Regions from separate parts of the Streptomyces sp. PKA51 genome, predicted to be linked through region 1. Evidence: predicted binding sites of a transcription regulator. Region 1 holds the regulator's gene; the other holds the start of a gene.

Region 1 (15,640 bases):
CACCGGACCGTGGTGGTGTGCCCGAGGGCGTCGGTGACCGCGGTCAGGTGGCCGGCGTCGTCGTAGGCGTAGCGTCTGACCGCGCCGAGCGGGTCGGTCGTGGCGAGGAGGTTGCCGCGCTCGTCGTAGGCGTGCCGCCACGTCGCGCCGCCCGGCTCGGTGACCTGCAGCGGGCGGCACAGGTCGGCGTCGTACGTGGCGTGGGCCGCCGTACCGTCCGGCAGCGTCACGCGGCTGAGGTTGCCGGCGTCGTCGTAGGTGTAGCGGGTCGTGCGGCCCAGGGGGTCGGTCACGGCGAGGCGGCGGTCGCCTCGGGGGTCCCATGCGGTGCGGGTGGTGTTGCCGAGCTGGTCGGTCTCCTCGACGACCTGCCCGTCGGTGTTGTGGCGGTAGGTGCGCAGATGGCCGAGGGAGTCGGTCTCGGTGGTCGTGCGCGTGTCGTCGTCGTAGGCGAAGGAGCCGGAGAGGAAGCCGTCGCTTCCCTCGGTGCGTATGACGCGGCCGCGGGTGTCGTAGGTGTAGCCGTACGACGTGCCGTTGCGGTCGGTCCAGGAGGTTATTCGGCCTTCGGTGTCGTAGGTGAAGCGCAGCGGTCTGCCGCTGGAGTTGGTGACCTCGGTCAGGTTGCCCGACGCGTCGTAGCCGTAGCGCATCAGCACGGTGCCGCGCCCGGGGGCGTGCGGGTGTTCGTAGGGCGACGGCGCTTCGTCCAGCAGGCGCAGTGCCGTGATGCGCGGCCCTTCGGTGTCGACGGCCACGTAGGCCCCGCCGGAGTGCCGGAGTGCGGTGGGGGCGCCGAGTTCGGTGCGCTCGATGTCGATGCGCGTGCCGTTGCGGTCGTGAAGGCTTTCCAGCGGGAGCTGGACGGCGCCGGGGGTGTCGGTGGGGGCGGGCGCTCCGAAGGTGCGGACGACTCCCTGGTAGGGGTCGGTGACGGTCAGCGTGCCGTCCGGGCGGCCGTCCCACTGCAGCGGCCATCGCGGGCCCTTCACGGGCAGGACCGGCTCCCCCGGCGTGGGTACCGGGTAGACCAGGCGCATGCCGTCCGCGGCGGCGTAGACGACGCCCTCGGCGTCCAGTTGGACGCGCTCGTCGAACGTCGAGGCCCACGTCGTCCCGAACCAGCCGCCGGAGCGGTAGGACGACAGGTGGGTGCGCTCGACGGTCAGGGGCAGGGCGCCCGGCAGCCGCAGGTCCGTCTGCGGCAGCAGCATCGTGCCGGTGGCGACGTCGATCGGGTCCTTGGCGCAGGGGATCTCGGCGGTGGGGCGGGCGGCCGGGGGCAGCTCGACCAGACCGGGGCGGACGCCCTTGAGGAGGTTGCGGTATCCGCCGGCCAGCTCGGCGCTGCGGCCCAGGGCACTGACCCCGTTGAACGCGCCTCCGAAGGCACCGCCGTAGATCATGCCGTCCGTCGCCGCGGCGTTGATCTCGTCCAGGCTGAAGCCGTGCTGCAGACCGGCTGCGATCTTCGCCGGCTGGGCGACCGCCAGGTCGACGGTGACGGCCTCCACCCCGCTGAAGGCGGCCACGACGAGCGTGGTGGCGACGACCTCGGCGACGGTGGCGGAGATGGCGATGCCGACCGTCGCGCCCAGTTCGATGACCGCCGTGGCGGCCGCCGCCGAGGCGGCGGTGCTCAGCCCGAAGGTCAGGAAGCCCAGGCCGACGCCCGCGAGGATGACACCTGCCTCGATGCCGATCTTCTTCCAGAGCTTGTCGACGGCATCGTCGATGGCATGGGCGAGCCTCTCCAGGGCGTCGGCCATGCCGTGCGCGGAGGCGGCGACGTCGTCGAGCCACCCCTTGCCGCCCGAGCCCGCGCCCGCGTAGCGGCCCCAGAAGACACGGAACGCCTCGATGCCCTCGCCCTGGTTGTTGCGGATGAGTGCCTGCGCGGTGTTGTTGGTCGCTCCGCGAACGCCCTCGACGGCCTTGGCGAACTCCTTCCAGGCGGCCGCCGCCTTGCGCAGCTTTCCCGGGTCGCCGTCGGGCCAGTGGAGGCCGAGCTTCTCCAGGACCGCCCTGGCCTCCTCGGCGGCGCTCACCGGCCGCCCTTCGTCCCGGCGTCGCCCGGCTTCGCCTTGGTGAACATTCCGGCGACGAGCGCGTCGTTGTCGACGTGTCCGTCGGCCATGTCGACCAGTGCCTCGTGGATGCTGACCAGGCCCAGCACCAGGGTGCCGGTCGCCTTCTCGATGTCCTTCTGCCGACGGGGGTACTCGGTGGCGAACTGCTGGACCGCATCGTCCTTGCCCCAGGGCTCGCCGAGGCCGTCGAGCGTGCCGATCAGTCTGGTGAGCGCCTCGCTGAGTTTTTTGCCCTGTTCGTGGAAGACGGGCGCTGCGGCCTTGATGTCGGCGGTCTTGATGTCCAGGACCTTGCCGTTGCCGGCGTCACTCACGGCCGCGCCTCCCCGCCGAGCGCGCCCGGCTCTCCAAGAGTGGTCAAGAACCACCCAGCTTAGAGACCGGTTCTGACACCAGTGGTCACGGCCCGTCAGGTGATCAGTCCTGCCTCCTTGGCCAGGAGGACCGTTGCGAGGCGGTTGTTGGTGCCGAGCTTGCGGTAGATCTTTTCGAGGTGGCGGTTGACCGTGTGGGGGGACAGGGCGAGGCGGCGGGCGATGCCGGTGGCCGGGAGGTCCTCGGCCAGGAGGCCCAGGACGGTCAGTTCGCGGGGGGTCAGGCCGTGGTCGGGGGTGGCGGAGGGGGTTGCGCCACGCAGGCGGCGGAGTTCGCGGGTGTGGCGGTCGGCCCTCACGAGGAGGGGGTGGACGCGTTCGACGAAGGCGAGGTCGTGGTCGGTGAAGTCGCCGTCCCGGGCGACGACGATCGCGCGCACGGGGGCGGTTTCGGTGGCCATGGGGATGCCCAGCTGCTGGGTGGTGCCGTAGTCGCGGCGGGCCTCGGAGTACCACGGGGAGTGGCGCCAGCCGTCGCACAGTTCGCCGACGACCACCGGTCGGCTCTCGCCGGCCGCGAGGTACGGGATCAGGGGGTGCTGCTGCAGGATCCGGCGCTGGACCATGTCCTCGACGTGGCGGCCCATGGCCTCGGGGGCCCAGCCCTCGGCGCGGGCAGCGCCGGTGGTGGGGTCGATGCCGGAGAACGTCACCGTGCCGCAGTCGAGGGATTCCCGCAGGTGGCCGGCGATCAGGTGGCCCAGCCGGTCGGGCTCGGGGTGGTCCAGTACGGCGGCGACGAGGTCGAGCATGTGCTCGTAGTCGCGGGCGCGCAGTCGTGGCATGGCCGGTTTCTTCTCCCTCGGCCCCCGCCCGCTGCATGCTACGGGGGGCCGGGAGGTCGCCTCAAGCCGGTCCGAACGGGGCCGGCGGCCACAGGGCGACCCGGGCCGCGCCGGCACCGGATCCCCCGTTTCCCCCGTGGTCGGTGCCGGCACGAGCCCTTGCCGGAAAAGACGATGTCACGGGCCGGTGGGCACCGCCATGGGAAGAACTTCCCATGGCGGTGACCGCACTCAGCCCCAGCGTCCCGTGCGCCCCAGCAGCAGGGCCGCCGCCGCGGTGCCGGCCGTGGAGGTGCGCAGGACGCTCGGGCCGAGGCGGTACGGGTGGGCGCCCGCGGCGGCGAAGGCGTCGAGCTCCTCGGGCGAGACGCCGCCCTCGGGGCCGACGACCAGGACGATGTCGCCGGTCTGCGGCAGGTCGGCGGTGGCCAGCGGGGTGCTGCCCTCCTCGTGCAGGACGGCCGCGAACGCGGCCCCGGCCAGCAGCTCGGCCACCTGGCGGGTCGTCATGAGATCGGCGACGTCGGGGAAGCGCAGGCGGCGGGACTGCTTGCCGGCCTCGCGGGCGGTGGCCCGCCACTTGCCGAGCGACTTCAGGCCGCGCTCGCCCTTCCACTGGGTCACGCAGCGGGAGGCCGCCCACGGGACGACCGCGTCCACACCGGTCTCGGTCATGGTCTCCACGGCGAGTTCGCCCCGGTCACCCTTGGGGAGGGCCTGGACGACCGTGATGCGCGGCTGCGGATCCGGTTCGGAGCGTACGGAGGTGACGGCGACGTCGAGGTGGTCCTTGCCCTCGACGGCGGCCACGGTGCCGTGGACACCGTTGCCCTGACCGTCCGTCAGGACGATCTCCTCCCCCACGCGCAGCCGGCGCACCGAGACCGCGTGGCGGCCCTCGGGGCCGTCCAGCGGGAAGACGGTGCCGGGGAAGACGCCCGTCAGGGCGTCCTCCTCGACCAGGAAGACCGGCGCTGTCATGACCTACTCGCTCTCTCGTGTTGCTCTCAGTTCCGCGGCCAGCACGGCGACCAGCTCCGCCGCCGGCAGGGTGCGCGCCAGGCGGTGGCCCTGGCCGGCCCACAGGTTCAGGGCCCCGGGGTCGCCGGCGGCGGCCGCCGCCCTGCGCAGGGGGGACGTCAGGTGGTGGACCTGGGGGTACGCGGCGGGGGCGGCCGGACCGTGCTCCCGAAGGAAACGGTTCACCAGGCCCCGGGCGGGACGGCCCGAGAAGGCCCGGGTCAACTCGGTGCCGCAGAACGCCGGATCCGTCAGCGCGCTCTTGTGCACGGGATGCGCCCCGGACTCCGGGCACGGCAGGAACGCCGTACCGAGCTGCGCGGCGCACGCCCCCGCGGCGAGGACGGCGGCGATCTGGCCGCCGCGCATCAGGCCGCCGGCGGCCAGGACGGGCAGCGGCACGCTCTCCCGGACCTCGGCGAGCAGGGCGAGCAGCCCGGTACCGGCACCGGGGCGGTCCGCGCGCACGTCGTCGTGGTGGGTGCCCTGGTGGCCGCCGGCCTCGACGCCCTGGACGCACACCGCGTCCGCGCCGGCCTCCTGCGCGGCGCGCGCCTCGGCGGCGGAGGTGACGGTGACGACGGTCGCCGTACCGACCGCGGCGAGGGCGTCCACCGCCGTACGGGAGGGACACCCGAAAGTGAACGAGACGACGGCGACGGGGTCGTCGAGGAGGGCGGCGAGCTTGGCGTCGTAACCGTCGTCGGTCGCCTGGTCCGGGTCGCCGAGCGCGACGCCGTACGCGGCGGCCTCGGGCGCGATGCGGCGCGCGTACGCGGCGACGGCACCGGGATCGGCGGCGGGCGGCTGCGGCAGGAAGAGGTTCACGCCGAAGGGGCGGGAGGTCAGGGCGCGCACCTGCCGGATCTCCTCGCGGAGGGCGCCCGGGGTCTTGTAGCCGGCGGCGAGGAAGCCGAGGCCACCGGCGTCGCAGACGGCCGCGGCGAGGGCGGGGGTGGACGCTCCACCCGCCATGGGGGCCTGCACGATCGGATGCTCGAGCTGCTCGAACAGTGCGGTCACTCCGGTCGACGGGGGCATGACCTCATCGTGTCACAAGGCGGGCGGGGGCCCGGGGCCCCGGGAGCGCCAGGCGCCCGATGTGCTGGAGGGGCCGCCCCAACGGGCGGCCCCTCCAGCACATCGGCTACGGGCTACCGCCCGTTGAACGCGTCCTTCAGGCGCGAGAACAGGCCCTGCCGGCCCGGCTTGCCGTACCCGCCCGGGGGACGACCCCCGGACCCCCGGCCGCGCGCCTACCGCCCGTTGAACGCGTCCTTCAGGCGCGAGAACAGGCCCTGCTGGCCCGGCTTGAACTCGCCCATCGGGCGCTCCTCGCCGCGGATCTTGGCCAGCTGGCGCAGGAGGTCCTCCTGCTGCGGGTCGAGCTTGGTCGGCGTGGTGACCTCGACGTGGACGATCAGGTCGCCCCGGCCGCCGCCGCGCAGGTGGGTGACGCCTCGGCCGTGCAGCGGGATCGACTGGCCGGACTGGGTGCCCGGGCGGATGTCGATCTCCTCGACGCCGTCGAGGGTCTCCAGCGGCACCTTCGTGCCGAGCGCGGCCGCCGTCATGGGGATGGTGACCGTGCAGTGCAGGTCGTCGCCGCGGCGCTGGAAGACCGGGTGACGGGTCTCGTGGATCTCCACGTACAGGTCGCCGGCCGGGCCGCCGCCGGGGCCGACCTCGCCCTCGCCGGCGAGCTGGATGCGGGTGCCGTTGTCGACACCGGCCGGGATCTTCACCGTCAGCGTGCGGCGGGAGCGGACGCGGCCGTCGCCGGCGCACTCCGGGCACGGGGTGGGCACGACCGTGCCGAAGCCCTGGCACTGCGGGCAGGGGCGGGAGGTCATGACCTGGCCCAGGAAGGACCGGGTGACCTGCGAGACCTCGCCGCGGCCGCGGCACATGTCACAGGTCTGGGCGGAGGTGCCGGGGGCCGCGCCCTCGCCGCTGCAGGTGGTGCAGACGACGGCGGTGTCGACCTGGATCTCCTTGGTGGTGCCGAAGGCGGCCTCGGTGAGGCTGACCTCCAGGCGGATCATGGCGTCCTGGCCGCGGCGGGTGCGCGAGCGCGGTCCGCGCTGCGACGCCTGGCCGAAGAAGGCGTCCATGATGTCGGAGAAGTTGCCGAAGCCCGCGCCGAAGCCGGCGCCGGCGCCCGCGCCGCCCGAGGAGGACAGCGGGTCGCCGCCGAGGTCGTAGACCTGCTTCTTCTGCGGGTCGGAGAGCACCTCGTAGGCGGCGTTGATCTCCTTGAACCGCTCCTGCGTCTTGGGATCCGGATTGACGTCCGGGTGCAGCTCGCGCGCGAGGCGGCGGAAGGCCTTCTTGATCTCGTCCTGCGAGGCGTCGCGCCGTACGCCCAGGACCGCGTAGTAGTCCGTGGCCACTTACGACTCCGCCAGGATCTGTCCGACGTAACGTGCCACTGCGCGTACCGCTCCCATCGTTCCGGGGTAGTCCATGCGGGTCGGTCCGACCACGCCGAGTTTGGCGACGGCCTCGTCGCCCGAACCGTAGCCGACGGCGACCACCGATGTGGAGTTCAGCCCTTCGTGGGCGTTCTCATGACCGATGCGCACGGTCATCTCCGTGTCCTTGGTCTCACCGAGCAGCTTGAGCAGTACGACCTGCTCCTCCAACGCCTCCAGCACGGGCCGGATCGTCAGCGGAAAATCATGACCGAAACGAGTGAGATTGGCGGTGCCGCCGATCATCAGCCGTTCCTCGGTCTCCTCGACCAGCGTCTCCAGCAGAGTCGCAAGGACCGTCGAAACGGTTCCTCGGTCCTCCTGGTCGAAGGAATCGGGCAGGTCCTGCACGAGCGGCGGCACGTCCTTGAAGCGCCGCCCCACGACCCGGCTGTTGAGCCGGGCCCGCAGGTCCGCCAGCGCGGCCTCGCCGACGGGCGCCGGGCAGTCGATCATGCGCTGCTCGACCCGGCCGGTGTTGGTGATCAGCACCAGCATGATGCGGGCCGGGGCCAGCGCGAGCAGCTCCACGTGCCGCACGGTCGAGCGGCTCAGCGAGGGGTACTGCACCACGGCGACCTGCCGGGTCAGCTGCGCCAGCAGCCGCACCGTGCGCGCCACCACGTCGTCCAGGTCGACGGCACCGTCCAGGAAGTTCTGGATGGCGCGCCGCTCGGGCGTCGACAGGGGCTTGACCTCGGCCAGCTTGTCGACGAAGAGGCGGTAGCCCTTGTCGGTGGGGATGCGGCCGGCGCTGGTGTGCGGCTGGGCGATGAAGCCCTCGTCCTCCAGCGCGGCCATGTCGTTGCGCACGGTGGCCGGGGAGACCCCCAGCTTGTGCCGCTCGGTCAGTGCCTTGGAGCCGACCGGCTCCTCGGTGCCCACGTAGTCCTGGACGATGGCGCGCAACACCTCGAGCCTGCGTTCGCTCAGCATCGCGCGCACCTCCAGGGTCAGTGGTCCTACCGTCGTACGGGGATCCGCCGGGCCCTTCCGCCCTTGGCACTCAATGGTCACGAGTGCCAGATCCCGTAGGCAAGTGTACGGCCGGGCCCCACGACCGGGGCAAGGGCCGTCCGCGCCCCTTGCCTCCGGACGGGCAACGCTATCGGTCAGCCGCTAGCGTCGCCGTATGGAAACTCACGCGAACGCGGGCGCGGTGGGGGGCGGGGCCGGAGCGCGCTGGGAACACCTCGCGCCGGGTGTCGTACGCCGCAGGCTGCCGGGCTGGGACGCGACCGCCGGCGCGGTCGCCGGCAGCGACGGGGTGCTCGTCGTGGACACCGGTTCCTCGCTGCACGAGGGCGTGGAGATCCGGCACGAGCTGCAGGAGATCTTCGGCCTGCCCGTGACGCACATCGCACTGACCCACCCGCACTTCGACCACGTCCTGGGCACGGCGGCCTTCTCCGGCGTCCAGGTGTACGCGGCCGTGGGCGCCGGAGAACTCCTCGGCCGCGAACGCAAGGAACTGCGGCACGACGCCGTGCTGCACGGCATGCAGCCCGACCTCGCGGCCGAGGCCGTGGAACTGCTCGTCCTCCCCGGCCACGGCGTCTCCGGACAGGTGGCCCTCGACCTCGGCGGGGGACGCCGGGCGCTGCTGGTCAACATCGGGCCCGGGCACACCGCCCACGACCTGGCGGTGCTGGTGCCGGGCGGCACGGACGCACCCGACGTGGTCTTCTGCGGCGACCTCGTCGAGGAGTCCGGCGAACCGCAGGCCGGTGCCGACGCCCTCCCCCATGCCTGGCCCGCCGCCCTGGACCGGCTGCTGGCCCTGGGCGGCGAGGACGCGGTGTACGTGCCGGGGCACGGGGCCGTGGTCGACGCGGGCTTCGTACGGCGGCAACGCGACGAATTGCGGGAGCGCTTCCCCACTCCGTGATCCGCCATCTTGATCCACAATTGCGGCCATGCGCAGCAGAGAGTACGGACCGGCCGACCTGACCCCGCCGTGGAAGCGGAAGGGACCGCCCGTACCGGAGGTACCGGCCGAGGTGGACCTGGTGGTCGAGGAGGTCACCACCGGGTTCTGCGGCGCGGTGGTGCGGTGCGAGAAGACCGCGCAGGGGCCCGTGGTCACCCTGGAGGACCGCTTCGGCAAGTGCCGGGCCTTCCCCATGGAACCGCGCGGCTTCCTGCTGGAGGGGCGCGTCGTCACGCTCGTACGCCCCGCTGCCGCGGCCCCCGCCGCGCCCTCCCGCACCGCGTCCGGCTCCCTCGCCGTCCCCGGCGCCCGGGCGCGCGTCGCACGCGCCGGGCGCATCTACGTCGAGGGCCGGCACGACGCGGAGCTCGTGGAGCGCGTGTGGGGCGACGACCTGCGCATCGAGGGCGTGGTCGTGGAGTACCTGGAGGGCATCGACGACCTGCCGGAGGTCGTCCGGTCCTTCGGCCCCGGGCCCGACGCGCGACTGGGCGTGCTGGTGGACCACCTGGTGCCGGGCACGAAGGAATCACGGATCGCGGCGTCGGTGACGGGCGAGCACGTGCTGGTGGTGGGGCACCCGTACATCGACGTGTGGGAGGCGGTGAAACCGGCGTCGGTGGGGATCGCGGGGTGGCCGCGGGTGCCGCGCGGGGAGGACTGGAAGACGGGCGTGTGCCGGGCGCTGGGGTGGCCCGCGAACACGGGGGCCGCGTGGCAGCGGATCCTGGGTTCCGTGCGCTCGTACAAGGACCTGGAGCCGGCGCTGCTCGGGCGCGTGGAGCAGCTGATCGACTTCGTGACGGTGGGTGGGTAGGGGGCGCCTGCGGCGGGCGGTGCCCCGGACCCGCCCTTTCTCCCCCAGCTACCGCTGGGAGGTGCCCCCAGTTTCCGAAGGGGCTGCCGCCCCTTCGAGACCCCGCGCGGTCCTGCGGGGGTGCGAGGGGGCCGCAGGCCCCGCTCGGAAACGGAGAAAGGGCGGGACCGGGGGTCAGTCCACCAGGTCGCGGACCACCGCGTCCGCCAGCAGGCGGCCTCGGAGGGTCAGGGCCGCACGGCCCTCCGCGAAAGCGACCGGTTCCAGCAGGCCGTCCGTCAGGGCGCGCTGCGCCGCCGCCAGGCCGGCGGGGCGCAGCAGGGACAGGGGGCAGCCGTCCACGAGCCGCAGCTCCAGCAGGATGCGCTCGACGCGGCGGTCCTCGTCCGCGAGGATTTCGCGACCGGCGCCAGGGGAACGGCCCTCCGCCAGTGCCTGCGCGTACGCGCCCGGGTGCTTGACGTTCCACCAGCGCACGCCGCCGACGTGGGAGTGGGCTCCGGGGCCGGCGCCCCACCAATCGGCGCCGCGCCAGTAGAGCTCGTTGTGCCGGCAGCGGGCGGCTTCGGTGGTGGCCCAGTTGGAGACCTCGTACCAGGTGTAGCCGGCCGCGGAGAGGGTCTCGTCGGCGATGAGGTAGCGGTCGGCGTGCACGTCGTCGTCGGTCATGGGCACCTCGCCGCGGCGGATGCGCCGGGCCAGCTGGGTGCCTTCCTCGACGATGAGGGCATAGGCGGAGACGTGGTCGGGGGCGGCGCCGAGGACGGCGTCGAGGGAGGCGCGCCAGTCGTCGTCGCTCTCCCCGGGCGTGCCGTAGATCAGGTCGAGGTTGATGTGGTCGAAGCCGGCTTCCCGGGCCTCGGCGACGCACGCCTCGGGGCGGCCGGGGGTGTGGGTGCGGTCGAGGATCTTCAGGACGTGCTGCCGGGCGCTCTGCATGCCGAAGGAGATGCGGTTGAAGCCGGCGGCGCGCAGTTCGTCCAGGTAGCGGGGGTCGACGGATTCGGGGTTGGCCTCGGTGGTGACCTCGGCGTCCTCGGCGAGGCCGAATTCGTCGCGGATGGCGGCGAGCATGCGGCCGAGGTCGGCGGCGGGCAGCAGGGTGGGGGTGCCGCCGCCGACGAAGACCGTCTCGACCGGGCGCGGGTCGTCGCCGAGCACCTTGCGGGCGAGCCGGATCTCGTCGGTGACGGTCCCGGCGTAGGTGTCGCGGGAGGCGAGCGCGCCGCCGGAGCCGCGCAGCTCACTGGCGGTGTAGGTGTTGAAGTCGCAGTACCCGCAGCGCGTGGCGCAGTAGGGGACGTGCAGGTAGAAGCCGAGGGGCCGCTGCCCGGAGCCGGCGAGGGCGTGGTGGGGCAGTGCCCCGTCCTCGGGCATGGGCTCGCCGTCAGGCAGTACGGAAGGCATGGGGTCCATTGTCCGTCATGCCGGGGGTTACTCGGCTCGGAGCACCAGCAGGGCGAGGTCGTCGTCGGGAGGGGTGGGGGCGAAGGCGTGGACGGCGTCGCGGATGCGCCGGGCGACGCCTTCGGCGGTCAGGCCGGTGCAGGCGGTGAGGGTGGCGGCCAGGCCGTCGGCGTCGTCGAAGAGGCGGTTGCCGGCCTTGCGCTCGGTGACGCCGTCGGTGACGCACAGCAGGGTGTCGCCGGCGGCCATGTCGAAGGTCTGGCTGCTGTAGGCGACCTCTTCGACGACGCCGAGCAGTATCTGCGGGGCGCCCACGGCCCGTACGGAGCCGTCGGGGCGCAGCAGGAGGGGCAGGGGGTGGCCGGCGCTGGCGAGGGTGCAGCGGACGCCGGAGCCGCCGTCGGTGCGGGGCACGAGCTGTCCGTGGAGGAGGGAGAGGAAGCGGGGGGCGGGGCCGGGGGCGTCCTCGGCGGCCTCCTCGGCGAGCATGTGGTTGAGGCGGGTGAGCACGTCGGCGACGCCGTAGCCCTCCTTGGCCAGCAGGCGCAGCCAGGGGCGGACGAGGCCGGTGGTGACGGCCGCTTCGGGGCCGCTGCCGCAGACGTCGCCGAGGGCGAAGCACCAGCGGTCGTCGCCGGCGGCGAAGACGTCGTAGAAGTCGCCGCCGGCGGCGGTGTCGCCGCAGGGTTCGTAGACGACGGCCTTGTCGATGCCGGGGATGTGGGCGACGCCGCGGGGCAGCAGGCCGCGCTGGAGGATGGTGCTGATGGTGGCCTGGCGGGTGTACTGCCGGGCGGAGGCGAGGGCCTGGGCGAGGCGGCGGGCGAAGTCCTCGGTGAGGCCGGTGACGTCGTCGCCGAGGCCGGGGCCGGCGGTGCGGCCGAGCAGGAGGGTGCCCAGGGCCCGGCCGCCGGCGACGAGGCGGCAGGCGAGGGCGGGCCCGTGCGGGGCGCCGGTGGGGGCGGGGCCCGGCGGGTCCTGGCGGTACGGCCAGGGGGCGGGCCGGCCGGTGGCGGGCAGCAGGGGCGGGGCGTGCAGGAGGGCGGCGCGCAGGGGCTCGGTGCGGCGTTCGTCGGCGTGCCAGACGCAGGACAGGCGCGGGGCGGGGTGAATGGTGCCGGGGGCGGACTCGGCGTCGAGCCACACGGCGCACCAGTCGGCGAGCCGGGGGACGGCGAGCTGGGCGGCCAGCGAGGCGACGGTGTCCTCGTCGAACTGGCCGGCGAGCAGCTCGGAGGTCTCGGCGAGGAAGGACAGGGCGCGGTGGCGGCCGGTGTCGGCGGGCGGCCGGGCGGGGGGCTCGGGGCAGGAGCCGGGGCCGAGGTTCTCGGCGACGCGCAGGTCGCGCAGGAGCGCCTGGTCGGAGAGGGCGGGCGGTTCGCCGGCGCGGTCGGGGCGGCTGGTGGGCAGGTGGAACCACACCGTTTTGTCGGTGCGGCGGTAGGCGGTGCCCCAGGTCTCGGCGAGCTCGGCGACCAGGCGGAGGCCGCGGCCGCAGTGGGCGGGGCCGTCGCGCTCGCCGGGGGCGGGGCGGCGGGCGCGGAACTCGCGGGTGGGGTGGTGGTCGGTGACCTCCACGACGAGGCTGCCGCCGCGGGCGGGGTCGAGGCGGCATTCGAGGTCGACGGAGGTGCCGGCGTGCACCACGGCGTTGGTGACGAGCTCGCTGACCAGCAGCGTGGCGTCGTAGGTGACGACGTCGTGGGCGTTCCAGCCGGCGAGCACGGTGCGCACGAAGCGGCGGGCGGCGGAGGGCGCGCGGGCGTCGCCGGGCAGGCTGGTGCGGGCGGTGGCCGACTGGCCCGGGCAGCCGCCGGTGGCCTGCGCGCCCGCTCTGCGGGAGGGTGCGCGGGCAACCGGCGCGCCGTTTCCGGACGTTGGCGATGTCCTCACGGTGACGCTCCTGACCGCTTACGGCATAGTGCGGGATTCACCACCGCCAGGGTGACAGACGGGCGGTGCCCAGGTGCGCCGAGTTGGGCAAGTGGACGCTTTGGGAGTACGGCGGGCATGGGGCGCGAAGGACGGGGCAGGAGCCGCCGTCCGGGCCTCTCACGCCTCGCGGGCCCCTGCGTACATCTCCTCGATCAGGTCCTTGTACGTGCGCTCGACGACCGGCCGCTTGAGCTTGAGGCTGGGGGTGAGTTCGCCGTGCTCGACGTCCAGTTCGCGCGGCAGCAGACGGAACTTCTTGATCGTCTGCCAGCGCTGCAGGCCCTCGTTGAGCCGCTGCACGTAGCCCTCGACCATGGCGTGGGTCTCGGGGGCGGCGACCACCTCCGCGTACGGCTTGCCGGCCAGGCCGTGGCCCTCGGCCCAGTCGAGGACGGCGGGGCCGTCGAGGGCGATGAGGGCGGTGCAGTAGTTCCGGTCGGCGCCGTGCACGAGGATGCTGGAGACGAACGGGCACACGGCCTTGAAGCGGCCCTCGATCTCGGCGGGCGCGACGTACTTGCCGCCGGAGGTCTTGATGAGGTCCTTCTTGCGGTCGGTGATGCGCAGGTAGCCGTCCGGGGAGAGTTCGCCGATGTCGCCGGTGTGGAACCAGCCGTCGGGCTCCAGCACCTCCGCGGTCTTCTCCGGCTGGCGGTGGTAGCCCTCCATGACGCCGGGGCCGCGCAGCAGGATCTCGCCGTCGTCGGCGATGCGCACCTCGGTGCCCGGCAGGGGCTTGCCGACGGTGCCGGTGCGGTAGGCATCGCCGGGGTTGACGAGGTTGGCGGCGCTGGTCTCGGTCAGGCCGTAGCCCTCCAGGATGTGGATGCCGGCGCCGGCGAAGAAGTAGCCGATGTCGGGGGCGAGGGCGGAGGCGCCGGAGACGCAGGCGCGCAGCCGGCCGCCGAACGCCTCGCGGATCTTGGCGTAGACGAGGGCGTCGGCGACGCGGTGCTTGGCGGCGAGGGCGAAGGGAACGGCCTTGCTGCCGGTGCGGCGGTAGTTGTCCTGGGAGACCTTGGCGTACTCGCGGGCGACGTCGGCGGCCCAGCGGAAGATCTTGTACTTGGCGCCGCCGCCGGCGCGCGCCTTGGCGGCGACGCCGTTGTAGACCTTCTCGAAGATGCGCGGGACGGCGGCCATGTAGGTGGGCCGCACGACCGGCAGGTTCTCCACGATCTTGTCGATGCGGCCGTCGACGGCGGTGATGTGGCCGACGGCGATGTGGCCGGTGGTGAGCACCTTGCCGAAGACGTGGGCGAGCGGCAGCCACAGATACTGCACGTCCTCGGGCTGCACCAGCTCGGTGGCCTCGATCGCCCGGGACATGTACGACCAGGCGTCGTGCCGCAGCCGTACGCCCTTGGGGCGGCCGGTGGTGCCGGAGGTGTAGATGAGGGTGGCCAGCTGCTCGGGGCGCAGGGCCTCGATGCGCTCGCGGACGGCCTGCGGACGGCGTTCGAGCAGGGCGGCGCCGCGCTTCTCGAGGTCGGCGAGGGAGAGGACCCAGCCCTCGGGGTCGCCCTCGGCGGGGGTGGCGTCGGCGGCGTCGATCACCACGACGTGGGCGAGGCCGGGCAGCTCGGCGCGGCGCAGCCGGGCCTTGGCGAGCTGGGCGGCGTCCTCGGCGATCAGGATGCGGCACTCGGCGTCGGAGAGCATGAAGGCGGTCTCGTCGGCGTCGGTGCTGGGGTAGACGGGGGTGGTGGCGGCGCCGGCGCACATGATGCCGAGGTCGGCCAGGATCCACTCGACGCGGGTGGCGGAGGCCAGGGCGACGCGCTCCTCGGGGAGGATGCCGAGGTCGACGAGGCCGGCGGCGACGGCGAAGACGCGGTCGGCGGCCTGGCGCCAGGTCAGGGAGGCCCAGGTGTCGGGCCCCTCGCCGGCGGCCGGTACGGGGTAGCGGTAGGCCTCCGCGTCGGGGGTGGCCTCGACCCGGTCGAGGAAGAGGGTCGCCACGGAGGGCGGCCGGTTCTCGATCAAAGCCTGCGTCTCGGTCACGGCATCCTCCGGGGCCCGCCTCGTTGCTGGTGACTCGCGAGTAACCTTCGAGCAGTGATCAGGGTAGGCCGGAAGAGCCCGTCGCGTAAGAGTGCGGAACCGGCTGATCAAGCGCCGGTCGGCGGAGGATTTTCGCAGACCCGGCAATAGTCCGCGCCGCGGATCGTGCGGTGATGCCGCCGTGCCCCGGCCGGAAGCCCGGCCGGGGCACGCGCTGTCACTTCTTGCCCTTGTCGCCCTCGTCGCTGGAGAGCACCGCGATGAAGGCGTCCTGCGGCACCTCGACGCTGCCGACCATCTTCATCCGCTTCTTGCCCTCCTTCTGCTTCTCCAGCAGCTTCCGCTTGCGGGAGATGTCACCGCCGTAGCACTTGGCGAGGACGTCCTTGCGGATGGCGCGGATGGTCTCGCGGGCGATGACACGGGAGCCGATGGCCGCCTGGACCGGCACCTCGAAGGCCTGCCGGGGGATGAGTTCCTTGAGCTTGGCGACCAGCCGCACGCCGTACGCGTAGGCCTTGTCCTTGTGCGTGATGGCGGAGAAGGCGTCGACCTTGTCGCCGTGCAGCAGGATGTCGACCTTGACCAGCTCGCTGGTCTGCTCGCCGGTGGGCTCGTAGTCCAGGGAGGCGTAGCCGCGGGTCTTGGACTTCAGCTGGTCGAAGAAGTCGAAGACGACCTCGGCGAGCGGCAGGGTGTAGCGGATCTCGACGCGGTCCTCGGAGAGGTAGTCCATGCCGAGCAGCACGCCGCGGCGGTTCTGGCACAGCTCCATGATCGAGCCGATGAACTCGCTGGGCGCCA
Region 2 (15,640 bases), on a different contig from region 1:
CCAGCGGAAGCCGAGCGCCACGGCGTGCGCACGGTCCGAGGCACCCAGCTTCTTGAACAGACGCCGGGCGTGGGTCTTGACGGTGTCCTCCGAGAGGAACAGCTCGCGGCCGATCTCGGCGTTGGAGCGGCCGTGGCTCATGCCCTCCAGCACCTGGATCTCGCGCGCGGTGAGGGTGGGCGCGGCGCCCATCTCGGCGGAGCGCAGCCGGCGCGGGGCCAGCCGCCAGGTGGGGTCGGCGAGCGCCTGGGTCACGGTGGCCCGCAGCTCGGCGCGCGAGGCGTCCTTGTGCAGGTAGCCGCGGGCGCCGGCGGCGACCGCGAGCGCGACGCCGTCGAGGTCCTCGGCGACCGTGAGCATGATGATCCGGGCGCCGGGGTCGGCGGACAGCAGCCGGCGCACGGTCTCCACACCGCCGAGCCCGGGCATGCGTACGTCCATGAGAATGAGGTCCGAGCGATCGGCGCCCCAGCGGCGGAGGACTTCCTCGCCGTTGGCCGCCGTCGTCACGCGCTCGACGCCGGGCACGGTCGCCACCGCGCGCCGGAGCGCTTCACGGGCAAGCGGGGAGTCGTCGCAGACGAGGACGGATGTCATGGCCGCCCTCCGCAGCTGATGCGCGTCACCTTGAGCCTCCAGAGGCTGGTATTGGTCGTCACCTTGTGCGGTCGACGGCGCCGGGCCCTGCCACCCGCCCGGCTGCTTCATGCGTCAACCGCCTCCGCCCTCTCAACGACGGTCACCCGAAAGAGTTACGGGCTCGGTCGGCCGTGTTCGGCACTCTACGTGAGGGCGCGGACACGGAGCAGGGCGCACGGGGGGCGCCCTGCTCACGGGCCAAGCTATGCCCCATTTGCCCGGTCGGACCTGTTTTTCTTCCCATTTGCCAGCGTCTGTGGCTAGATTCGCAATGAGTCATATTTTCATCTGCTCACACGGCAGATGGAGAGGCAGGTACCTGCACGGTTCGCTGCGGATCGCTTCGGCGGATTCGACGATCGCTTCGAGGGGACAAGCCATGGCAGATTTCTCCCGCCTCCCCGGCCCCAACGCCGACCTGTGGGACTGGCAGCTCCTGGCGGCCTGCCGAGGAGTGGACAGCTCGCTCTTCTTCCATCCCGAAGGCGAGCGGGGAGCAGCCCGCAGCGCCCGGGAGAACTCCGCCAAGGAGGTCTGTATGCGCTGTCCGGTACGCGCCGAGTGCGCGGCGCACGCGCTGGCGGTCCGGGAGCCCTACGGCGTGTGGGGCGGCCTGACGGAGGACGAGCGCGAGGAGCTCATGGGGCGCGCACGGCACCGCCCCATCAACGCGAGCGGCGCGGGCGCGGGCGCGATGACCGCCTGAGCGCCCCCTCCGAGCGCCCCCGCACATACCCGTCGCGGCACGCGGCCCGGCGCGCCCGGCCCGGCGTACGGCCCGGCGCCCAGCCCGGCGCACGGCCCGGCGCCCACCTCGGCGTAGGACTCAGCGCCCCGCCGCGGCCACCAGACGGTCGAGCATGGCCCCGACCGCCGGCACCCGCGCGAGGTCCGGCAGCGTCAGGGCGACGATCTCGCGGTGCACGACGGGCTCGACCGGCACCGTGCGAATGCCCTTGGGCCGGACCGACTCCAGGGCCAGCTCCGGCATGACCGCCACGCCCAGGCCGGCGCCCACCAGCCCGAAGACCGCCGGGTAGTCGTCCGTCGCGAAGTCGATGCGCGGCGTGAAGCCCGACTCCTCGCAGACCTCCACCAGGTGCCGGCGGCACCGCGGGCAGCCGGCGATCCACGGCTCGCGCTCCAGCTCCTGCATCCCGATGCGCTCCGCGCCCGCCAGGCGGTGCCCCTCGGGCACCACGCCGATGAGGCGGTCGCTGAGCAGGGGCCGTACGACGAGGTCGTCCCACTCGGCACCGGCCGCCGGGTCGGCCCCGGGCACCTGGGGGTAGCGGAAGGCCAGCGCGATCTCGCAGTCGCCCTCCCGGAGCATCTGCACCGAGCGCGGCGGCTCCGCCTCGACCAGGGAGACGCGGGTGCCCGGGTGGGCGGCGCGCATCTCCGCGAGCGCGGTGGGCACGAGCGTGGAACTGCCGCTGGGGAAGGACACCAGGCGCACCCGGCCGGCCCGCAGCCCCGCGATCGCCGCGATCTCCTCCTCGGCCGCGGTCAGCCCGGCCAGGATGCCGGAGGCGTGGCGCACCAGGGCCTGGCCGGCCTCGGTCAGGCGCATCTCCCGGCCGGTGCGGATCAGCAGCGCGGTGCCGGCCGACTGCTCCAGGGCCTTCATCTGCTGGCTGACGGCGGGCTGGGTGCAGCCGAGCTCACGGGCGGCGGCGGAGAAGGAACCGGTGGTGGCCACCGCACGCAGCACCCTCAGGTGACGAGCCTCGATCATATTTCGAGCATAAGGCCACCTTGGATCAGGTGGGAAATATCCGTTCGACGCTTTGAGCCGCACCCCCTAGGCTTCGGCCATGTACGTGATCTCCGTGAACATCGGCCGGAACGGCACGCACGACCGCCCCGGCCACGAGGGCGCCTTCACCCCCGGCCTGCCCAGCGGCATCGACAAGCGGCCCATCGACGGGCCCGTGGCCGTCGCCGCGCCCGGCCCGCGGGGCGTCGGCGGCAGCGGCCTCGCCGGGGACGCGATCGCCGACCTGCGCTACCACGGCGGCGACCACCAGGCGGTGTACGCCTTCGCCCGCGAGGACCTCGACGGCTGGGAGCGCGAGCTCGGCCGCCCGCTGCCGGCGGGCTCGTTCGGGGAGAACCTGACGACCCGGGGGCTGGACGTCAACGGAGCGCGCATCGGAGAGCGTTGGCGCATAGGTACGGATCTGCTGCTGGAGGTCTCCGCCCCGCGCATCCCCTGCCGGAAGTTCGCCGACTGGTTGAACGAGGCGGGCTGGGTGCGCCGGTTCACCCGGCAGGCCGCGCCGGGGGCGTACCTGCGCGTCCTGGTGCCCGGCACGGTACGGGCGGGCGACCCCGTGACCGTCGAGCACCGCCCCGACCACCAGGTGACGATCGCGTACGCCTTCCGCGCCCTGACCACGGAGCGGTCCCTGCTGCCCGGCCTGCCGGCGGCCGGCGAGGCACTGCCCCCGCACCTGCGCGAGAAGGCGCTGGCGTACGGCCCGGCACCGGTGCCGGCTTCCGCGCCCGCGGAAACAAGGGAAACAATGGCGCGAATGTGACGCACGGGTCGTCAGGCGGCCGCCGCGGGGCGCCCGGAGGGGCGACGGCGCCCCCGGGCGGGCAGCCGGGAGGGCGGCGCGAGCACTAACGTTCCTGTATGACGACTGCACTGATCACGGGAGCCACCGCCGGCATCGGCGCGGCCTTCGCACGCCGGCTGGCGGCCGACGGACACAACCTGGTCATCGTGGCCCGCGACGAGAAGCGGCTGGGCGAGCAGGCGACCGAGCTGCACGACCGCCACCGCGTCGAGGTGGAGGTGCTCCGCGCCGACCTGTCGCAGGACGCGGGCATCGAGGCGGTCGAGGCACGGCTGTCCGACCGCAAGAACCCGGTGGACCTGCTGGTCAACAACGCCGGCTTCGGCAACAAGGGCCGCTACCTCGAAGTGCCCATGGCCGACGAGCTGACGATGCTGAAGGTGCACTGCGAGGCGGTGCTGCGCCTGACCTCGGCCGCCACGGCGAGCATGCGCGAGCGCCGGCGCGGTGGCGTGATCAACGTGGCCTCGGTGGCGGCCTTCGTGCCGCGCGGCACGTACGGGGCGAGCAAGGCGTGGGTCGTGCAGTTCACCCAGGGTGCCGCGCGCGACCTGGCCGGCAGCGGGGTGCGGCTGATGGCGCTGTGCCCCGGGTTCGTACGGACGGAGTTCCACCAGCGGGCCGGCATGGGCACGGAGAACATCCCCGGCTGGCTCTGGCTGGACGCCGACAAACTGGTGGACGCGGCGCTGAAGGACCTGGCGCGCGGCAAGGCGCTGTCCATTCCCGACCCGCGGTACAAGGCGCTGACCGGGCTGCTGAAGCTGGCCCCGCGCCGGGCCGTCTCGCGCGCCGGCTCCACGACGGGCCGCCGCTACGGGCCGAACTGACCCCGGCGCCGCCGCTCCGCTCCTCCCGGGTGATCCGCCAGGGCTAACCTGGACATATCACCCGGGACCGGGGAGGCGTGCCATGACTTTCGTGCAAGTAGTCGACTGCAGGACCCGTCACTTCGACAAGATGAACCGGCTGATGGACGACTGGATCGCGCTCACCGAGGGAAAGCGCACCGCCACCCACTCCGTCGTCGGCCGGGACCACTCCGACAGGGATCACTACATCGAGATCATCGAGTTCCCCTCGTTCGAGAAGGCGATGGAGAACTCGAACCTCCCGGAGACCGACCGGGTCTTCCAGGAGATCGTCTCCCTCTGCGAGGGCCTGCCGTCCTTCACCGACCTCGACGTCGTCCGCGACGAGCAGCTGGGCAAGTCGACCGTGCGGCGGTTCTTCGAGGAGGTGGCGGTCGGCGGCGACCTCGCACTCGTGGACGAGCTCTTCGCCGACGGCTACCGCGACCACGACATCGGCAGGGCCGAGCCGATCGTGGGCCACGAGGCGATGAAGCAGAACGTCACCGACTGGCGCGACGCCTTCGACTTCCGCTTCGACCTGCACGACGAGCTGGCCGAGGGCGACCGGGTCGCCGTCCGCTGGACCTGGCACGGCAGCCACCAGGGCGACTTCATGGGCCTGCAGCCCACCGGCCAGGAGGTGCGGATGACCGGCAGCACCGTCTTCCGGCTGGAGGACGGCAAGATCGCCGAGGGCTGGTGGACCTACGACCTGCTGGGCCTGCTGCGGCAGCTGGGCGGGGTGAACCTCCAGCGCCACGTACCGGCCGAGGGCTGAGACGTACCGGCCGGGGGCCGGGAAACGCGGCCGGGGCCCGGCCTCCCGAGGGGAGGCCGGGCCCCGGCGCGAGCGGATCCGATCCGCAGGGATCAGTGGGCGTGGCCGTGACCGTGGCCGGCCTCCGCCTTCTCCTCTTCCTTCTTCTCGACGACCAGGGTCTCGGTCGTCAGCAGCAGGGAGGCGATGGAGGCGGCGTTCTCCAGGGCGGAGCGGGTGACCTTGACCGGGTCGATGACGCCGGCCTTCACCAGGTCGCCGTACTCGCCGGTCGCGGCGTTGAAGCCGTGGCCCTTCTCCAGCTCGGCCACCTTCGAGGTGATGACGTAGCCCTCGAGGCCGGCGTTCTCGGCGATCCAGCGCAGCGGCTCGACGACGGCGCGGCGGACGACGGCGACACCGGTGGCCTCGTCGCCCTCCTTGCCCAGGCCGTCCTCCAGCACCTTGGCGGCGTGGACCAGGGCGGAGCCACCACCGGAGACGATGCCCTCCTCGACCGCGGCGCGGGTCGCGGAGATGGCGTCCTCCAGACGGTGCTTCTTCTCCTTGAGCTCGACCTCGGTGGCCGCGCCCACGCGGATGACGCAGACGCCGCCGGCCAGCTTGGCCAGGCGCTCCTGCAGCTTCTCGCGGTCCCAGTCGGAGTCGGTGGTCTCGATCTCGGCCTTGATCTGGGCCACGCGACCGGCGACGTCCTCGCTGTTGCCGCCGCCGTCGACGATGGTGGTGTCGTCCTTGGTGACGGTCACGCGGCGGGCCGTGCCGAGCACGTCCAGACCGGCCTGGTCGAGCTTGAGGCCGACCTCCTCGGCGATGACCGTGGCACCGGTGAGGGTGGCCATGTCGCCCAGCATCGCCTTGCGGCGGTCGCCGAAGCCGGGGGCCTTGACCGCGACGGCGTTGAACGTGCCGCGGATCTTGTTGACGACCAGCGTGGACAGGGCCTCGCCCTCGACGTCCTCGGCGATGATCAGCAGCGGCTTGGAGCCACCACCCTGGATGATCTTCTCCAGCAGCGGGAGCAGGTCCTGGATGGAGGAGATCTTGCCCTGGTGGATGAGGATGTACGGGTCCTCGAGGACGGCCTCCATGCGCTCCTGGTCGGTGACCATGTAGGGCGACAGGTAGCCCTTGTCGAACGCCATACCCTCGGTGAAGTCGAGCTCCAGGCCGAAGGTGTTGGACTCCTCGACGGTGATGACACCGTCCTTGCCGACCTTGTCCATCGCCTCGGCGATGAGCTCGCCGACCTGCTTGTCCTGGGCGGACAGCGCGGCGACGGCGGCGATGTCGGACTTCTCGTCGATCGGGCGCGCGGTGGCCAGCAGGTCGTCCGAGACGGCCTTGACCGCGGCGTCGATGCCCTTCTTCAGGGAGGCCGGGGAGGCGCCGGCGGCGACGTTGCGCAGGCCCTCGCGGACCAGCGCCTGGGCCAGCACGGTGGCGGTGGTGGTGCCGTCGCCCGCGATGTCGTTGGTCTTGGTCGCCACCTCCTTGACCAGCTGGGCGCCCAGGTTCTCGTAGGCGTCCTCGAGCTCGACCTCACGGGCGATGGTGACGCCGTCGTTGGTGATGGTCGGGGCGCCGAACTTCTTGTCGATGACGACGTTGCGGCCCTTGGGGCCGATCGTCACCTTCACGGTGTCGGCGAGCTTGTTGACGCCGCGCTCGAGCGCGCGACGCGCGTCCTCGTCGAACTTCAGGGTCTTGGCCATGGGTTACGTATCCTCGCGATCTCTCAACGAACTGCGCCCCGGGCGCCCGGCTGAATGGGCGCGGGAGCCAGGGGCGCAGACGTGTTGCCGGTGAATTACTTCTCGATGATCGCGAGCACGTCGCGAGCCGAGAGGACGAGGTACTCGTCGCCGTTGTACTTCACCTCGGTGCCGCCGTACTTGCTGTACAGAACGACGTCGCCGACCTTCACGTCGAGCGGGAGGCGCTCGCCGTTCTCGAAGCGGCCCGGGCCCACGGCCAGGACGGCGCCCTCCTGGGGCTTCTCCTTGGCGGTGTCCGGAATGACCAGGCCGGAGGCCGTGGTCTGCTCGGCGTCGAGCGGCTGGACCACGATGCGGTCCTCGAGCGGCTTGATGGCAACCTTGGAGCTGGCGGTCGTCACGATCCGACCTCCCCCTTCGGAGATCTCACGGGGTTAACTGTCTGAGGTGGCGACCAGGTCGATCCGTCGTCGCGGGTGCCGGACCTGCCCGTCGCTGCGTTTGGCACTCACCGGGGGAGAGTGCCAACGGAGCCGAGACTATGACGCGGTTAGCACTCGGTCAAGCGGAGTGCCAATTCACACCCGCGGCGAGCCGCACGCGCAGGCGACGACGGGGGCCGCCCGAGGCCCTACCCACCGGGGCGCGGGCGCACTCCTCGTACGTCCCTCGGGGACCGCGCCTCAGACGTAGTCCTCCAGGCGGCCCACCGTGTAGCCCTGGCGCTCGATGCTGCGCAGCATGTTCGTGACCATCTGCGTCATCGTCGTCCCCTTGAGCTCCTGCGGCCCCCGGAAGTGCGCCAGCACGATGTCGCCCGGGCGCAGGCCGTCCCCCTCCGCGTAGCGCATGTCGTTGATCTGCATCGTGGCCTCCCACAGGACGACCGCCCGCACCCCGCACGCCCCCGCCGCCGCGAGCGTGGCGTCGTTGTAGTTGCCGTACGGCGGCCGGAACAGCGCGGGTCGCTCGCCGAATCGTTTCTGCAGCGTCTCCTGCTGCCTGCAGATCTCCTTCTTCTGCGCCTCCGCCGACAGCGTGCGCAGGTTCGGGTGGTCGATCGTGTGGTTGTCCACGCCGTTGCGCACGCCCCCGCCCGGCGCGTCGCGCAGCTGCTCGAAATAGCCGTAGCCCTGACCCGTGTGGGCGACGCTGTCCGTCAGGAACATCGTGAACGGCAGCTTCAGGTCCTTGGCCATCTTCACGAACTGCGGGTCCTTCTCGGCCCCGTCGTCGAAGGTCAGGAAGACGACCTTGTCCTGCGTGGGGACGCGCCGCACGATCTTCGGCGCGTCCCCGTCCCTCATCCCGTCCGTGATCTTCTTCGCGGGCGGCGCCGGGGGCGCGGCCGGCGGCCGGTCCAGCCCCCAGCGGCGGTACGCGGCGGCGTCGGGCGCCGGCTCGCCCTTCCCCGGGTGCGGCGTCCCGGCGACGGCCGAGGGAGCCGAGGAGGGGGAGGAGGGGGAGCCCGACGAATGCGCCGCACTCCCCGACCCCGCCGAGGAACACCCGGCTATCAGCATCAAAGCGGCGGAACCAGCGGCGGCGGCAGCGGCGGCAGCACGTCGGCGGCCGGAAAAGAAGGGGCTCACGCTGACGATTCTTGTCCACGAGTTCGATCACTGCGAGCGGGGCGTCCCCGGGCACCGGCCCCCGCCGCTCCCGCGGCCGCGATCAGGCGCGCGACCTGCACAGAGCGCCGGGGTACGTTGGAGCACGTGCCCGCACCGAACGCCGAGACCAACCCCGAGACGACCCCCGAGGCCGACGCCTTCGCCGCCCTCCTCACCGACGAGGGCCGCCGTCTGCTGGACGACCTGCGGGACTACGACCCCGCCCGGGAGCTCGCCACCGCCACCCGGCTGCGCCGCGAGCACCCCGCCGAGCTGGTCTCCGCCGCCCTCGGACAGGCGCGTCTGCGGCAGCGGGCGGTCGCAAAGTTCGGCGCGGCCGACGCGCACCGCATGTTCTTCACGCCCAACGGCGTCGAACAGGCCACCCGCGCCTCCGTCGCCGCCCACCGCGCCCGCCGCTTCGCCGCCCTCGGCGTACGCCGCCTCGCCGACCTGTGCTGCGGCAACGGCGGAGACGCCATCGCCCTGGCCCGCGCCGGCATCGCCGTCCTGGCCGTCGACCGCGACCCGCTCACGGCCGCGGTCGCCCGCGCCAACGCCGAGGCGCTCGGCCTCGCCGACCTCATCGAGGTCCGCTGCGCCGACGTCACCGACGTCGACACCTCCGGCTACGACGCCGTCTTCGTCGACCCCGCCCGCCGCGGCGGCCGCGGCCGCATCTTCGACCCGGAGGCGTACTCCCCGCCCCTGTCCTGGGCGATCGACGCCGCCCGCAGCGCCCCGCACGCCGCCCTGAAGATCGCTCCCGGCGTCCCCCACGAGGCCGTCCCGGACGATGCCGAGGCCGAGTGGATCTCCGACGGCGGCGACGTCAAGGAGGCCGTCCTGTGGTTCGGCACCGAGCCCGGCACCCGGCGCGCCACCCTCCTGCCCGCCGGCGCCCACCTCACCGGCGCGGGCCTTCCCGACCCCGCCGTGCGCCCCGTGGGCCGCTACCTCTACGAACCCGACGGCGCCGTCATCCGCGCCCACCTCGTCGCGGACGTGGCGGCAGCGCTGTCCGACGACGCCGGCCTGATCGACGGCACCATCGCCTACGTCACCAGCGACGAACTGCGCCCGACGCCGTACGCCACGGCGTACGAGATCACGGACGTCCTGCCCTTCAACCTCAAGAAGCTCAAGGCCCTCGTCCGCGAACGCGGCATCGGCGTCGCCGTCATCAAGAAGCGCGGCTCCGCCGTCGAGCCCGAGGAACTCCGCAGGAAGCTCAAGCTCGACGGCCCCCACTCCTGCGTCATCATCCTCACCCGCGCCGCGGGGGCACCGGTGATGCTGCTGGGACAGCCGGCGGCCTGACGGCCGTGTGTGGCGCCATGTGGCGCCACGTGATGCCGTCGACATCCTGCGCGCCAAGGGGTGAGCGCGCCCCCTGCCGCTTCGGCCTGCGAAACGGTCAGCCGCGACCGGCGATGGCCCGCTCCACCAGGCCGCGCAGGACGCCCTGCTCCTCCGCGGAGAGGCCGGACAACGGGGAGTCCACGGCGAGGAGTTCGAGGAGGCGTGCGCGCAGTGCAGTGCCTTCGGCGGTGAGGACGAGGTGCTTCGCGCGGCGGTCGACGGGGTGCGGGTGGCGCTCGACCAGCTTCTGCTTCTCCAGCTTGTCGACGACGAAGGTGGTGTTGGAGGGCTCGCAGCACATGCGCTCGGCGAGCTCGCGCATGGTCATCGGCCCGCTCATCTCCCGCAGCGCGGTCGCCTGGGGCGCGGTGAGGCCGAGGACGGCGGCGCGCTCGCGTACGTGGTCCCCGAGCCGTTGGGCCAGCCCGTTCACCAGAGAGCACAGCTGCCGCTCGGCCATCGCCCGCGACTCCGGTGAGGTCGTCATACCGCCAGCCTACCAACTGCATCAAGCGCACATATTTACAGCTTGAATGATTCGAGCTTGATGCTTATCGTGATCAACGTCGCCGCAGGGACCCGACGAAGGAGAAACATGGCTGACGTGACCGTGGCTCAGGACGAACGACTGCGCCGCCCCGCCGGAATCCGCTCGATCCGGCTGGGCGACACGAAGGTGTCGTACATCCCGGACGGCGACGTACGGCTCCGGCCCCTGGAACTGCTCCAGGACACCACCGACGAGGTGTGGGCCGCGCACCCCGAGTACCTGGACGCCGACGGCCGCCTCGTCGGCAGCGTCGGCGCCCTGCTCGTCGAGCACGACGACCGCGCCCTGCTGATCGACACCGGCTTCGGCCCCCGGACGCTCACGGCCCCCGACGGCCCGCTCGACACGATCCACGGCGGCGCGCTCCCGCAGAACCTGGCCGCGCTCGGCCGCGCCCCCGAGGACATCGAGGCGGTGGCCTTCACCCACCTCCACGCCGACCACCTGGGCTGGGCCTGCGAGCCCACGTTCGCCCACGCCGACTACCTGATCTCCGAGCAGGAGTGGGCCGGGCGCGACGCCCTGGCGGCCCAGGGCATGGCCGAGCAGGTCGCGGCCCTCGCCCCGCACGTCCGCACGATCACCGACAGGCAGGAGATCTTCCCCGGCGTCCAGGTGCGGGTCGCTCCCGGCCACACCGTCGGGCACGCCGAGTACGTCATCACCGGGGGCGGCCGGCGACTGATCGCCTTCGGCGACGCCATGCACACCCCGATCCAGGTCGACCACCCCGGCTGGTCCGTGGCCTTCGACCACGACACCACCCGCACCGCCGACCACCGCCACCGCCTCGTCGCCGAACTGGCGGAGCCCGGCACGATCGGCTTCGGCGTCCACTTCGCCGACGTGGTCTTCGGCCACGTCCGGCAGGACGGCACCGGCCCGGCCTGGCGCCCGGTGGACGCCTGACCCGGGCGATCCGGGTGATCCCGATGGTCCGGGCAGTCCGGGCAGTCCGGGCAGTCTTGGCGCTACGCGGCCGGCGCCCCGGCGGGGCGCCCGGTCACCGCCGGGAGGGCGAGAAGGACCAGCAGCCCGAAGGCGACGGCCGCGGACAGCGTGCGGGCGTCGTTGAACAGCTCCCAACGCCGCAGGACGTCCGCGTACCCGGCCGGGGGCGCGGTCGCGGCCCACTGCTTGATACGGCCGTTGATGGGGACGTTCCCGAACCGCGTGATCAGGAACGACGCGACCACCAGGGCTCCCGCCACGCCGGCGAGGACGCGGCCCCGGCCGCGTTCCACGACGGCCAGGGCGAGGGTGCTCAGGGCCGAGACGGCCATTGCGCCCTGCATGGTGATGCCGTTCTTCGCCATGAGGGCCGTGTGGAAATCGAGCCTCATGGCGATCGGCACGACATCGAACGTCGGGACGAGATTGGCGGCGCCGTAGCCGAAGGCGCCCGCCAACAGGCCGGTGGAGAACAGCGAGAGCGCCCGCAGGAGCCGGGTGCGCCGAGCCGTGACCGTCGTCATGGCGCTGGTCGTCATGGCGCTCGTCGTCATGGCGCTCACCGGCCGGTGGCCGTGAAGCGGCCGCTCGGCTCGCCGTGGAGACGGCCGTACGGGAGCCTGCGGCCGAAGGCGAGCAGGAGGAGGTCCTGGGCGGCGCCGTACACGGGGGCCCCGGAACCGTAGGACCAGTCCATGTCCTCGGCGCACAGCCGCACCCCGCGAAGGTCGACGCCGAAGAACTTCAGGCCACGGGGCCTGATGTCGTCGAGCAGGACCCGCAACCGGTCTTCAGGGACCCGTCGGCCGAGCCCGAGGGCGACGGTGACGTCCAGGCCGTGCACCACGTCATGGCCGAGCGCCGCCACGAACCCGCCGACCGGCGGCGTCCAGGGATGGCGGGCGTTGTCGCGCAGAAAGGCGCTGAGCTCGGCCGGGGAGTGGGCGGCCGCGTCCCTGCGGGCGACGCGGTCGGTCATGCGGTGCAGGTTGCCGCGGGCCTTGGCCAGTTCGCCCAGGGTGACGGGCAGGGAGAGCCGGAACCCCATCGACATGTGGGCGACGACCTCGCGCACCCGCCATCCCTCGCACAGGCTGGGCACGTCCCACGCCTCGGCCGGCAGGCTGTCGAAGAGGTCGGCCAGTTCCCGGCGTTCCGCCGCGATGGCGGCCCTGACGACCGAGGCATCCGTCGCGTTGCGGCCCGTCACGTCGTCATCCGTCGCGGTGCCGTCCATCGCGTCGCCATCCGTCGCGTTGCGGCCCGTCGCATTGCCGCCCGTCGCTTTGTGGTGCATGGGATCAAGCGTGCGGGCGGCCGATCCATATTTCCAATAGACAGTTGTGCTGCTACCTAGCATTGCCGCTTATGGAACTTCGCCAGCTGCGCTACTTCGTGACCGTCGTCGAAGAAGGCGGCTTCACGCGCGCAGCCGCCCGTCTGCACCTCGCCCAGCCCGGCCTGAGCGCCCAGATCCGCCAGCTGGAACAGGAGCTGGGGCAGCCCCTCCTCGACCGCTCCCGCCGCTCGGTGACGCTCACCGAGACGGGCCGGGCCGTCCTGCCGTACGCCCGGGCCGCGCTGGCCGCCGCCGATGCGGTACGGCAGACCGCCGACGCGTACACGGGGCTCCTGCGCGGCCGCGTCTCCCTCGGCCTGGTCTCCGGAGCCACGGGCCACGCCTTCGACATCGCCTCGCTCCTCGCCGACTTCCACGACGCCCACCCCGCCCTGGAGGTCGCCCTCACCGAGGACACCTCGGAGCGGATGCAGGCCGCAATCCTGGCCGGCGAGCTCGACATCGCCCTCCTCGGACCCACCGACGAAGTGCCCCCGCCCGGCCTGTCCCTCCACACCGTCATCGACGTCCCGCTGGCCGTCGTCGCCGCACCCGGGGACCCGCTCCTCACCCCCGGCGACCGTACGAGCGTCCCCCTCGCCGAACTGCGCGACCGCGCGCTGATCTGCCTGCCACGCGGCACCGGGGTACGCGCGGCACTCGAACGCGCCTGCACCCGGGCCGGCTTCCGCCCCCACGTCGCCTTCGAGGCGGCGGCACCCCCCGTGCTCGCCCAGCTCGCCGCCCGGGGCCTGGGCGTCGCCGTACTCCCGGCCGGCGAGGACGACGGCCCCGCGCCGGACGGCGACGGAGCCCTGCGGACCCTGACCATCGTCCGCCCCGCGATCCGCGCCCGCATCGCCCTCGCCTGGCGCGCCACCGGCCCCACGAGCCCTGCAGCCCGCGCCCTGCTCGACCGCCTCCGCGCGGCCCTGCCCACGGCCCCCGGGGGTTTTCCCCCTTCGCGGCCCGGGGGGTCGCTCCATACCCCGGCGACGCGGCCAACGAGCATGATCCACCCATGACTTCACGACGAACGAGAATGCGGCGCATTGCGGCTGGTGCGGCGGTCCTGGGCAGCGTGTCCGCCCTGGTCGCTCCGGCGTCGGCGTCGGCGGCCGGCTCCCGCGGCGGGTCGGCACAGGGCGGGGCCGTCGTCTCCGTCGAACGGGCGACCGACCTGACGGCGGAAGAAGTGGCCGGGCAACTCCGGGGACAGATCGACACGTCCTCGGTCCGCTACGGCGTGACCGCCTATCGGGTCACCTACCGCACCACCGACAGCACGGGCGCCCCCACGACCGCGAGCCAGCTCGTCGTCCTGCCCAAGAACGGGGCACGCCACCTGTCCCCCGTCTCCTGGCTGCACGGCACCACCGCCTACCGCAAGGACGTCGCCTCGGAGAACCCGAAGTCGACCGACCGGCTCACCGCGCTGCTCTTCGCCTCGACCGGACGCGCCGTTTCGGCGCCCGACTACGTCGGCCTCGGCTCGGGCGAGGGCTTCCACCCCTACGGCGACCCCCGGGCCACGGTCGCCGCCTCGGTGGACGGCCTGCGCGCGGCCCGTACCGTCGCCCACCGCCACGGCCGCGAGCTGAAGCGGAAGGTCCAGGTCAGCGGCTTCTCGCAAGGCGGCCCCGCCACCATGCTGATGGGCCGCGCACTTCAGCAGGAGGGCGCCGACCCCTACTTCCGGCTCGGGGCACTCGCCCCGGTCAGCGGCCCCTACAACCTCTCGGCCTTCGAGGCCGCCGCGGCCGACGACAAGATCGCCAAGTCCGGCATCTACCTCGCCTACTTCGCCACCGCGTGGAACCGGATGTACGGCCTCTACTCATCACCGAGCGACGCCTTCCGCTCCCCCTACAACTCGAAGGTGGAAGCCCTCTTCGACGGCCACCACACCACCGGACAGATCGTCGGCGCGCTTCCGGCAGCCTCCAAGGACCTGTTCACCGAGGACTTCCTCAACAAGGTCCGCAAGCCCGACGGCGTCCTGAAGGACAGGCTCCGCCCGATGGACAACACCTGCAACTGGCGACCGAACGTCCCGGTCCAGATCTTCCACGGCCGAGGCGACAAGGACGTCGACTTCGGCCACGCCACGTACTGCGCCGACCAGCTGACGAAGAACGGCGCCGCACACCGGCTGACCGACGTCGGCGACTACGACCACAACGAAACGGTGCGGCAGGCCCTGCCCCGCATCGTCAGGTTCTTCGACGAGACCGCGTAAGGCCGATCCGTCGGGTGCGCGAAGCGATCAGAAAGCTTTGATCCTGGTCGGAGTTCCATCCGGGGCGAACGAGTGGTGGAACGTGAAGGCGTCCGGCGCGGAGCCGTGGTCGTGGAGGTACTCCAGCTTGGTAACCCCCTCCTGCCAGGTGGGTATCGCCTCGCCGGAGACCCACCAGAACACGTGGCTCGGGTGTTTCCTCTTCTCGAACCAGTCATGACGCCTGTTCAGCGCCTTACGGTGCATGCCGGTGTAGATGGCATCGAAGGCGGAACGCAGGTCGGTCCAGAGCGAGAGGGACGCGGCCAGGGCCGTGGTCTCCGCTGTACGCCCCTTGCCGTACCAGGTGGGTACGGCGAACTTCCCCCATGCACCCCAGTCCAGGTCGAAGTGCGATCCCCGCTCGCCTTCCCCCGCCACAGCATGACCGAGGTACCCCGGGTGCTGGCTTATCTCCTGGTAGGCGACCTCACCCATGTCGTGGAATTCCTGCGTGAGAGGTGTGGGATCGGCGAGAGGTGACTTCAGAACGCCGAACGTGTACAGCGCAAGACGGGCCATGTATCGCTCCCTGGTTGGAAGGAACTCCTGTGCGAGCGACCGTGGGTGATCGCCGAGGACCAGGGGGAAGGTAGCGGCCTCCGCCAGCCTTGTCGAAGTTGCGTTTTCCCTGTTCAAGTGGCCTGCGGAATAGGCCCGGACCAGGTAGGGCGAACCCGGCGGCCCAGGGCATGAGCCGGGGTCGTTGCGCAAGGGCCTCCGTCGTATGGGAAATGCGAACACCCCCGAAGGCTTTACGGCCTTCGGGGGTGGAGGACGGCGGAGGCAGGGGCAGGGGTAGGGGTAGGGGTCGCGGTCGCTACGCCGGGGACTTCGCCGGCCCGGTCGCGTGCTCGGGTTCGAGTACGAAGACCGGGATCACGCGGTCGGTCTTCTCCTGGTACTCGGCGTACGGCGGATACGCGGCCACCGCGCGCTCCCACCACTGGGCCCTCTCGTCCCCGGTGACCTC

Evidence for each region. Region 1 encodes HrcA, which represses chaperone genes, less so after heat shock. Its sites were predicted from a motif close to TTNGCACTCNGNNNNNCNGAGTGCNAA; they were not measured.
Region 2: groES (co-chaperone GroES) is a predicted target of HrcA. The motif match lies at 7,125-7,151, and genes of this name have one in related genera.

What each region holds. Positions count from the first base shown of each region.
Region 1 is NZ_BAAJPZ010000005.1:296,406-312,045, forward strand. It holds gene AC27L3_RS10750 (DUF6531 domain-containing protein) at 1-2,048, opposite strand, end outside; gene AC27L3_RS10755 (hypothetical protein) at 2,045-2,404, opposite strand; gene AC27L3_RS10760 (helix-turn-helix transcriptional regulator) at 2,500-3,249, opposite strand; gene AC27L3_RS10765 (16S rRNA (uracil(1498)-N(3))-methyltransferase) at 3,481-4,230, opposite strand; gene AC27L3_RS10770 (nitronate monooxygenase) at 4,234-5,310, opposite strand; gene dnaJ (molecular chaperone DnaJ) at 5,526-6,662, opposite strand; gene hrcA (heat-inducible transcriptional repressor HrcA) at 6,663-7,679, opposite strand; gene AC27L3_RS10785 (MBL fold metallo-hydrolase) at 7,876-8,631, shown strand; gene AC27L3_RS10790 (DUF3097 domain-containing protein) at 8,660-9,490, shown strand; gene hemW (radical SAM family heme chaperone HemW) at 9,665-10,897, opposite strand; gene AC27L3_RS10800 (SpoIIE family protein phosphatase) at 10,925-12,790, opposite strand; gene AC27L3_RS10805 (AMP-dependent synthetase/ligase) at 12,950-14,836, opposite strand; gene lepA (translation elongation factor 4) at 15,054-15,640, opposite strand, start outside.
Region 2 is NZ_BAAJPZ010000007.1:219,130-234,769, reverse strand. It holds gene AC27L3_RS14270 (response regulator transcription factor) at 1-597, opposite strand, end outside; gene AC27L3_RS14265 (WhiB family transcriptional regulator) at 1,019-1,345, shown strand; gene AC27L3_RS14260 (LysR family transcriptional regulator) at 1,466-2,377, opposite strand; gene AC27L3_RS14255 (MOSC domain-containing protein) at 2,457-3,182, shown strand; gene AC27L3_RS14250 (SDR family NAD(P)-dependent oxidoreductase) at 3,281-4,054, shown strand; gene AC27L3_RS14245 (ester cyclase) at 4,137-4,856, shown strand; gene groL (chaperonin GroEL) at 4,949-6,571, opposite strand; gene groES (co-chaperone GroES) at 6,667-6,975, opposite strand; gene AC27L3_RS14230 (polysaccharide deacetylase family protein) at 7,258-7,881, opposite strand; gene AC27L3_RS14225 (class I SAM-dependent methyltransferase) at 8,293-9,507, shown strand; gene AC27L3_RS14220 (MarR family winged helix-turn-helix transcriptional regulator) at 9,605-10,036, opposite strand; gene AC27L3_RS14215 (MBL fold metallo-hydrolase) at 10,145-11,008, shown strand; gene AC27L3_RS14210 (anthrone oxygenase family protein) at 11,071-11,604, opposite strand; gene AC27L3_RS14205 (maleylpyruvate isomerase family mycothiol-dependent enzyme) at 11,610-12,287, opposite strand; gene AC27L3_RS14200 (LysR family transcriptional regulator) at 12,419-13,414, shown strand; gene AC27L3_RS14195 (alpha/beta hydrolase family protein) at 13,411-14,628, shown strand; gene AC27L3_RS14190 (DUF3291 domain-containing protein) at 14,656-15,189, opposite strand; gene AC27L3_RS14185 (nitroreductase family deazaflavin-dependent oxidoreductase) at 15,488-15,640, opposite strand, start outside.